Regions from separate parts of the Kocuria sabuli genome, predicted to be linked through region 2. Evidence: riboswitches for the same ligand, from Rfam matches in the RefSeq annotation. Region 2 holds a riboswitch; the other holds the start of a gene.

What was found. A riboswitch is a leader RNA that binds a small molecule or an ion and turns the genes downstream of it on or off. The one in region 2 is predicted to bind S-adenosylmethionine.
Region 1: it holds a riboswitch for S-adenosylmethionine, as region 2 does, so the genes downstream of both, RE027_RS08770 (methylenetetrahydrofolate reductase) here and RE027_RS15565 (ABC transporter ATP-binding protein) in region 2, are expected to answer to the same signal.

Annotation. Positions count from the first base shown of each region.
Region 1 covers NZ_JAVHZE010000007.1:3,702-8,356, reverse strand. Annotated here, with positions in the region: gene metE (5-methyltetrahydropteroyltriglutamate--homocysteine S-methyltransferase) at 1-1,721, opposite strand, end outside; gene RE027_RS08770 (methylenetetrahydrofolate reductase) at 1,802-2,725, opposite strand; SAM riboswitch class I at 2,794-2,897, opposite strand; gene RE027_RS08765 (glycosyltransferase) at 3,118-4,110, shown strand; gene RE027_RS08760 (hypothetical protein) at 4,107-4,655, shown strand, end outside.
Region 2 covers NZ_JAVHZE010000020.1:52,476-57,130, forward strand. Annotated here, with positions in the region: gene RE027_RS15550 (DUF4383 domain-containing protein) at 1-22, opposite strand, end outside; gene RE027_RS15555 (LLM class flavin-dependent oxidoreductase) at 182-1,600, opposite strand; SAM riboswitch class IV at 1,678-1,792, opposite strand; gene RE027_RS15560 (CoA-binding protein) at 1,899-2,363, opposite strand; SAM riboswitch class I at 2,504-2,608, shown strand; gene RE027_RS15565 (ABC transporter ATP-binding protein) at 2,614-3,453, shown strand; gene RE027_RS15570 (aliphatic sulfonate ABC transporter substrate-binding protein) at 3,528-4,565, shown strand; gene RE027_RS15575 (ABC transporter permease) at 4,562-4,655, shown strand, end outside.

The DNA of each region.
Region 1 (4,655 bases), on a different contig from region 2:
TGGCTGATCCAGGGGACGGTGAAGGCCTCGCCGCGCAGTCCCTCGCCCTCGCGGCTGACGTCGCCCCAGAGGATGGAGGGGCGGGTGCAGCGGGAGCCGTAGGACTGGACCCAGCCGTGCACCGTGGTCGCGAAGCCGTCGAGGTGCTCGGCGAAGTACTGCACCATGTCGTTGCGCTCCGCCTCGCCGTGCACGAGCACGTCCAGGCCGAGCTCCTCCTGCAGTCGGATCACGCGCTCGATCTCCTCGCGCAGGAACCGGTCGTAGGCCTCGGGGGTGACAGCGCCGGAGCGGGCCTTCGCCCGCTGCGCCCGGACCTCGGGCGTCTGCGGGTAGGAGCCGATCGTCGTCGTCGGCAGCAGGGGCAGGGGCCCGGACGCCGTGAAGGAGCGGCCCTCCTGGGCGGCGCGGCGGACCTCGGCGGGGGCGCGCCCGATCTCCGCGGCGGTCACGGACGCGGCGCGCTCGCGCACGGCCGCGTCACGGACGCCCGGCGCGCCCGCACGGGTGCGGCGGGCCTCGGCGGCCTCGGCCAGCTGCTCCGCCACGGCGTCCCGGCCGGCGGCCAGGCCCCGGGAGAGGGTCACGATCTCGCCGACCTTCTGGTCGGCGAACGCGAGCCAGCTGCGCAGCACGGGGTCCAGCTGCGTCTCCTCGGCGACGTCGTGGGGGACGTGGAAGAGGGACGTGGAGCTGGCCACGGAGACCCGGACGCCCGCGCGGGCGAGCTCCTCGAGCCGGCCGAGCCGGCCGCCGAGGTCGGCCCGCCAGATGTTGTGGCCGTCGACGGCGCCGGCGACGAGCACCGGGGCGTCCTCGCCCCGGAAGAGCTCCAGCTCCTCGGCGGAGGGCACCGCGCCCTTGACGAGGTCCAGGTGCAGGGCCTCGACGCCCGAGCCGGCCAGCGGCCGCAGCAGCGAGGCGAGCGAGCCGTAGGAGGTGGTGACGAGCAGCTGCGGGCGCTCGGCGGCGGCGGTGAGGGCCGTGTAGGCCCCGCGCACGGCCGCGGCGACCTGCTCCGCGGGCACGTCCTGGTCGGCCACGAGGGCCGGCTCCTCCAGCTGCACCCACTCGGCGCCGGCCGCGGCGAGTTCGCTCAGCAGCTGGGCGTACACCGGGAGCACGTCGCCGAGGCGCTGCAGCGGATCGAAGCCGGCGGGGGCGTCGTCGTCGGCCTTGGCCAGGAGGAGGAGGGAGACGGGGCCGACGAGCACGGGGCGGACGGTGAACCCGTGCTCGGCGGCGCGGCGCACGTCGGCCACGAGCCGGCCGGCGGAGGCGGTGAAGGGGGTCGTGGGGCCGATCTCGGGGACGAGGTAGTGGTAGTTGGTGTCGAACCACTTGGTCATCTCCAGCGGCGCCCGGCCGGCGTCGCCACGGGCCAGGACGAAGCCGGCGTCGAGGTCCAGCCGGCCCTCCGCGTCGGCCAGGTCGGCGAAGCGGGTGGGCACCGCGCCGAGGGCCACGGTGGTGTCGAGGACCTGGTCGTAGAGGGCGAACTCGGCCGGCAGGGACGAGTCGTCCGCGCCGAGGCCCAGCTCCACGAGCCGCCGGTAGGTGGCCAGCTGCAGCTCGGCGGCCGTCGTCTCGAGCTCCTCGCGGGTCGAGCGTCCGGCCCAGTAGGACTCGAGGGCCTTCTTCAGCTCGCGGCGCCGGCCGATCCGGGGGTAGCCGGTGATGGTGGCGGCGGGGAAGGGGGCGGCGGGGGTGGTCGTGCTCATGGGTGTGCTCCTGGGACGTGTGCGGAAGGGCGTTCGGGACGGTGCTCGGGCAGAACGGGGCGGACGGTGGCGCCCGCTGCTCAGGCGGGCAGCAGGTCGGGCAGTGCCGCCGGCTCGTAGGGGACGCGCGGCAGGTCCACGCACTCCAGCAGGTCCAGCGCGGCCCGGTGCTCGTTGAAGGTGTAGAGGTGCAGCCCGGGCGCTCCGGCGTCCAGGGCCGCGCGGGCGAGCCGGGTCGCGAACGCGACGCCCGCCCGGTGCCGCTCGGCGGGCCCGGCGGCGTCCTCGAGGGCGGCGGCCAGGCCCGGGTGGGGCCGGAGCCCGGCGAGCCGGCACAGCGTGGCCAGCCGCCGCGGCTCCGTGACGGGCATGATCCCCGGCACGATCGGGATCGTCACCCCGGCCGCCCGGGCGGCCGCCACGAGACGCTCGTAGCGCTGCGGGCGGAAGTAGACCTGCGTGATGGCGAAGTCCGCGCCGGCGCGCTGCTTGGCCAGCAGCGCCTCGATGTCGTGCCGGAAGGACGGGGACTCCGGGTGCCGGGTCGGATAGGCGGCCACGCCCACGGCGAGCCGGCCGCCGGCGAGGGACGCGGTGTGGCGCTGCTCGACCTCGCGCACCAGCTCCACGAGGTCCCCGGCGTGGGTCAGCTCGCCGGGCTCCGCGCCCGGCTCCAGGTCACCGCGCAGGGCCAGGACGCCCCGGACGCCGCGGTGCACGAGGGAGGTCACGGTCTCCTCCAGCTCGGCCCGCGTGCTGCCCACGCACGTCAGGTGCGCCAGGGGCCGCAGACCGGTGCGGGCCACGAGGTGGTCGAGCAGGGCCAGCGACCCGGCCCGGCGCGGGGCGTCCCCGCTGTAGGTGACGGCGACGTGGTCGGGGCGGGTGGCCTCGAGCTCCTCGATGGTCCGCAGCAGCGCCTCGGCGCTCGCCGAGCAGCGCGGTGGGTAGAGCTCGTAGGACAGCGACGGCGGTGGCGCCGTCCGGTCGGGTGGTCGTCTCACAGAACCTCCTGGGGTCACCCCGAGGGAGGGCGCCGACCGTCCCGGGGTGGACCCGGGAGGCTGCGACAGCTCCATCGGTCCTGGCGGGAGCACCGTTCCGCGCACCCCGTGGGGCTGCGGATGGTTGCTGCGGCGTCGACGAGCCAGGTCTCTCGGCCGCTCTGGATAGATGCAAGGCCCATTCCAGCGGGTCGCCCGGCCGGGTGCCAAGCCCGGCGGCCCGGAAGACGCCGGTGCGCGTACTGTGACGCGGACGACGTCATGCGGCGCAACATCGACGCCGGGCGCCGCGCACCCCGTGCGCCCCGCGGGGTGCAACAGTTTCGGCGCCGCGGGCGCCCGCGCCCATAATGAACGTGCCCAGCCCCCGAGGACCTCAGGAACGAGAGCCCATGCCCCCCACACCCCGCATCGTGGCCGTCGTGCCGTGCCACAACGAGGAGGCCGCGATCGCGAAGGTCGTCACCGACCTGCACGCCACGGTCCCCGGCATCGAGGTCCACGTCTACGACAACTGCTCGACCGACGGCACCGTCGAGGCCGCCCGGCGGGCCGGTGCCCACGTCCGGCGCGAGGAGGAGAAGGGCAAGGGCAACGTGGTCCGGCGGGCCTTCGCGGACCTCGACGCCGACGTCTACGTCCTCATCGACGGCGACGACACCTACGACGTGGCCGACGCGCCCCGGATGATCGAGACGCTGCTGGCGGGCCCCTACGACCACGTGCTGGGCGTGCGCCGGCAGGTCAGCGGCACCGCCTACCGGGCGGGCCACGAGTCCGGCAACCGGTTCTTCAACACCCTCGTCACCTTCGCCTTCCGCCGCCCGGTCAGCGACATGCTCAGCGGCTACCGGGTGTTCTCGCGGCGCTTCGTGAAGTCCTTCCCCGCGCTGTCCCGGGAGTTCGAGATCGAGACCGAGCTGACCGTGCACGCCGTCAACGCCCGCGTGCCGCAGACCGAGGTCGAGGTCGGCTTCCGGGACCGGGCCGAGGGCAGCGAGAGCAAGCTGCGCACCTACCACGACGGCTTCCGGATCCTGGGCATCTTCGGGCAGCTGCTCTTCCACGAGCGGCCGTTCCTCGTCACCGGCGCCGTCTCGCTCGCGCTGTTCCTGCTCGGACTGGTCCTCGGCCTGCCCGTCGTGGTGGAGTTCGCGGGCACCGGGCTCGTGCCCCGCTTCCCGACGGCGTTCCTCGCCGCGTCCCTCGTGCTCCTGGCCGGGGTGTTCCTGCTGATGGGCGTCCTGCTGCACGGGCAGGCGAAGATCCGCCGGGAGACCTCCCGGCTGTTCTACCTGTGCCTGCCGGCCCCTCCGTGGAGCGGCGGGGACCACCCCCGCCGCTCTGCGCCCCCCGCCGGGGACGAGCGCCGGTGGGCCCGGTGAGCGGGGAGCGGACGGGCGGGCGCCTGGCCCCGCTGCGCCCCTGGTTCCAGGGCCTCGGCATGCTCCTGGTCCTGCAGTTCGCCCTGTTCGGGCTGCTGGTGCTGGGCCAGGCCGTGCCGGACCGGCCGATCGTCGAGAACCTCCTGACGGCGGTCGAGGACGGCACCTACGGCCCCCTCGGGGTGGCCGACCGGATGGGCACCCCCGCGGACACCTTCACGGAGTGCGTGGTGGCGGGCACGGGCCTGGGCGCGTCCCCGGAGGAGTCGGCGTTCAGCCGGGCCGTCCGGATGCCCCGGATCGCCACCTGCGGCGGCGGCCCGGAGCAGCTGCGGGCGATCTCCGAGGGCGCCGTGCTCGCGGACAACGACTACTTCAAGTACTGGGCCGGCTACACCGTGCTCACCCGCCCCGTGCTGGCCCTGGCGGGCCTCGAGGGCCTGCGGATCGTCTCGGGCACCCTCATGGTGGTCGCCCTGGCCGGGGCGTTCCTCGCGGTGCGCGCCCGGACCTCCACCGCCGTGGGACTGGCACTCGTCCTGCCG
Region 2 (4,655 bases):
GCCGTGCGGCGGGAGTCGTCATGGTCGTGCCTCGCTTCCTTCGTGTCTGCGGTGACCCGGGTCGCGGATCCCGGAATGGCGGACGGTCATGGAAAGCATGCTTTGTACTATTAGCGTACTGCTCTCCCGCGCCAGGTCCAAGACCGCCGCGCGAGAAGTCTGGCGCGGACCGGGGAACGGCTCAGGACGTGGGCACGCGGGCGGGCGTGTCCGCCGCGGAGGCCCTGCCCGCGTAGGCGCCCCGGTACCTCGCGGCCGGGTGGGTGTCCAGCACCTTGGTCCGTCCGGCGCCGTAGACGTTCTCGCGCAGCGTGGTGCCCTCGTACGCGGTGCGGTAGCGGCCGCGCTTCTGCAGCTCCGGCACGACCCACTCCACGAAGTCCTCGAACGAGCCCGGGGAGACGTGGTAGGCGAGATTGATGCCGTCCAGCCCGCCGTCGTCGATCCACCGCTCGAGCTCGTCGGCCACGGTCTGCGGGGAGCCGACGATCGGCACGCCCATGCCACCCATCGAGATGTGCTTCGCGACCTCCCTGACCGTCCACTTCTTGTGGGGATCGGCCGTGGTGAAGGGGGTCAGGAAGGACTGGATCGAGTCGGTCTTGATGTACTCCAGGACGTCGTCCTCGTCGTACCGGCCCAGGTCCACGCCGGACCAGCCGCCCACGAGGCCCAGCGCGCCGTCGGCGTCCGCGTACCGCTCGTAGTCGCGGCGCTTCTGCTCGGCCTTCGCGTCCGTCTCGTCGACGATCACGTGCAGCATGGCGAAGATCTTGAGGTCGTCCCGGTCCCGGCCCTGGGCCTGCGCCTCGTCGCGCAGCTTGTCGGTCACCACGCGGGTGAGGTCCGGGCGGATGCCGCCCACGAACACCGCCTCCGCGTGGCGGCCGGCGAACGCGCGTCCGCGGGAGGAGGCTCCGGCCTGGAAGATCAGCGGGGTGCGCTGCGGGGACGGCTCGGTCAGCCCGATGCCGGGGACGTCGAAGTACTTGCCGTGGTGCTGGATGGGGTGCACGAGGGAGGGATCGGCGAAGACCCCGTTGGCCCGGTCGCGCTTGACCGCGCCGTCCTCCCAGGAGCCCTCCCACAGCTTGTAGCAGACCTCCATGAACTCCTCGGCGATCTCGTAGCGCTCGTCGTGGGAGATCTGCTCCGTCAGCCCGTGGTTCTCGGCGGCGGACTTCAGGTAGGACGTCACCACGTTGAAGCCCATCCGGCCCTTCGTCAGGTGGTCGAGGGTCGCGAACTTCCGGGCCAGCGGGTACGGCTGCTCGTAGGTGATCGCGCTGGTCACCCCGAAGCCCAGGTGCTTCGTCACGGCCGCCATCGCGGAGATCTGCATGAAGGGGTCGTTGACCGGGATCTGGGTGGCGTCCTTGATCACCGGCGCCGCGGAGTTCTGGTACACGTCGTAGTACCCGACGACGTCCGCGAGGAACATCGCGTCGAACAGGCCCCGCTCCAGGACCTGGGCGACGTCCGTCCAGTACTCGAGGGTGTTGTACTCGTCGGCCCGCGAGCGCGGGTGCTTCCACAGGCCGGGGGCCTGGTGGCCGACGCAGCTCATGTCGAAGGCGTTGAGGGCGATGCGCTTGCTCATGGGTGGTCCTCCCGGATCGCTGACGACCCGCGCCCGTGCGTCCTGGGGACCTGCTCGCGGGTCCGACGCACTGGTGGGCGCCGTACTTGCCACGAGGCGTGTGCGCCGCGGCCCGATGTTCATCTGGGGCACCCCGCTACGGGAGAGGGTTGCCGCCCGACCAGCCAGAGCTTCGCGTCGGGTCTCGTCATCGTCGTCGCGGACCAGCTTAGCGGCTCGCACCGCGGGCGGTGCAACCTGCGTCACACCGGACCGCGCCCGGAGGATCCGGCCCGGGAGGAGCCGGGAGCGGAGCGGCTCAGGCGGGCGGAGCGAGGGGCGGGGTGCGCCGCGGGTCCAGCGTCCAGCCCCGCTGCAGCCGCGCCCGGAGCTCGATCAGCGGGCAGGTGTCCATGACCACGTCGAGTCCGGCGGCGGCGGCCCGGGCCGCGGCGTCGTGGTCCACGACGCCCAGCTGCAGCCACACGGCCTTCGCGCCGGCGGCGACGGCCTGGTCCACGACCGCGCCGACCCGGCGGGAGTTGACGAAGCAGTCCACCACGTCGACGGGCTGCGGGACCTCGGCGAGGGTGCGGAACCCGGGCTCGCCGTGGACCGCCTTGCCCTTCGGGTTGACGGGGACGATCGTCATGCCGAGGTCGTCGCGGATCCGCGCCGCCACCGGGTGCGCGGTGCGGGCGGTGTTGCCGGTCAGCCCCACGACGGCCCACCGGCCGGGCTGCGTCATCAGGCGGTCGATCACGGCGGGGTCGTTGCGGCTCATGGACCCATCCTGGCACCCGAGCCGCTCCTCCGGACAGTCTCCCGCCGGCCGGGGACGCCGGCCGAGGAGCGGCAGCAGCTCCGCGCGGGCGCCCGGCGGGATTTGCCAGGCACCCCGGGGAGCACGTTCAATGGGGCCGGTAACCATCCGGAGCGGCTGAGAGACCTGGCTCGTCGACGTCGCAGCAACCGGCACGGATCCGTCCGACTCCCCGTGCGAGGTGCTAATGCCAGGACCGATGGAGTTGATCATGGGCACGTCTCTGCTGGGCTCTGCACCGTCCACCGCCACCGCACCGGTCTCCCGCAAGCGCGCCTTCTCGGTGGCCTTCGAACACGTCGGCAAGGCGTTCCCGTCGGGCGGGCAGGCCCACCACGTCCTGCACGACGTCGACGTCACGGCCCGGCCCGGCGAGGTCGTGGCGATCCTGGGGCCCTCGGGGTGCGGCAAGTCCACGCTGCTGCGGGCCGCGGCCGGCCTGGACACCGCCTCGGCGGGCCGGGTGCTCATCGACGGCACGCCCGTCTCCGGGATCGACCCGCGCTGCGCCGTCGCCTTCCAGGAGCCCCGGCTGCTGCCGTGGCGCTCCGTGCGCGAGAACGTCCGCCTGGGTCTGCCCTCCGGGCTGAGCCGGGCCGAGGGCGACGCCGTGATCGACGACCTGCTGCGCCTGGTCGGGCTGACCGCGCACGCCGGTCACCGTCCCCGGGCGATCTCGGGCGGCATGGCCCAGCGCGCGTCGCTGGCCCGGGCGCTGGCCCGCAACCCCGGGGTGCTGCTCCTCGACGAGCCGTTCGGCGCGCTCGACGCCCTGACCCGGATGCAGATGCAGGACCTCCTGCTCACCGTCCACGCGGCCCAGCCGACCACCGTCCTGCTCGTGACCCACGACGTCGACGAGGCGCTGCAGCTCGCGGACCGGGTGGTCGTCCTGGGCCGCACCGGCCCGACCGCCCCCGCCTCGATCAGCACGGTGCTCTCCGTCCCCGGCGAGCGCCCCCGCGACCGCGCCTCCGAGGTCCTCGCCGGGCTGCGGGTGCAGCTGCTCGGCCACCTGGGCGTCGACGCCCACCACCCCGCGGCCCGCTGACCCCGGCCGTCCCCGCCCGCCGGGCACGACGACGACCCCGCGCCGCACTCCGCCCCACCACGAAAGGCCCCACCATGCCGCTCTCCCCGCGCTCCGCCCGCGCGATCCCCGCCCTCACGGCCGTTCTCGCCCTGACCCTGACCGGGTGCATGGCGGGTGAGGGCTCCGGCGAGGCCGAGGCCGGCGGCGACGACACCGTCGTGGTCGACTGGGCCACCTACAACCCGCTCTCCGTCGTCATCAAGGAGAAGGGTTGGCTCGAGGCCGCCTTCGCCGAGGAGGGCACCACGGTCGAGTGGGTGCAGTCCGCGGGTTCGAACAAGGCGAACGAGGCGCTGCGCGCGGAGGCCGTCGACATCGGCTCCACCGCCGGCTCCGCCGCCCTGCTGGCCCGCAGCAACGACACCCCGATCAAGGTCGTCGACCTCTACTCGCAGCCGGAGTGGTCCGCGCTCGTGACCACCCCGGACACCGGGGTGGCGTCCGTGGCCGACCTCGAGGGCCGGACCGTGGCGGCCACCAAGGGCACCGACCCCTACTTCTTCCTGCTCCAGGCCCTCGAGCAGGGCGGCGTGGACCCGGCGGACGTCACGATCCAGAACCTCCAGCACGCCGACGGCCGCTCGGCCCTGGAGAACGGCCAGGTGGACGCCTGGTCCGGGCTGGACCCGATCATGGCCGCCGCGGAGGAGAACGGCGCCGAGCTGTTCTACCGCAACGTGGACTTCAACACCTACGGCTTCCTCAACGCGCACGAGAACTTCCTCGAGGAGCGGCCCGAGGCGGCGCAGACCGTGGTGGACGTCTACGCCTACGCCCGGGAGTGGGCCCTGACCCACCCCGACGAGACGGCGCAGCTGCTCGCCGACGCGGCCGGGATCGAGCTCTCCGTGGCCGAGAAGGTGCTCGAGCGGACCAACCTGGACATCGACCACGTGCCCGGCGAGGAGCAGCTCGCGGTCCTGGAGAAGGTCGGGCCGATCTTCGTGGAGTCCGGGGACGTGAGCAGCCAGGAGAAGATCGACGAGGCCCTCGCGAGCCTCGTGGAGAGCACCCACGCCGAGAACGCCGACGCGGAGCGCGTGGCCGGGGCTCTCGGGGGCGGGCAGTGACGACGCCGCTCGCCCCGGCCGGGGACGCCGTCCGCACCGGCGACCCGGTCGGGGCGCCCGCCCCCGTCGCGGCGCCCCGCCGACGGCCGC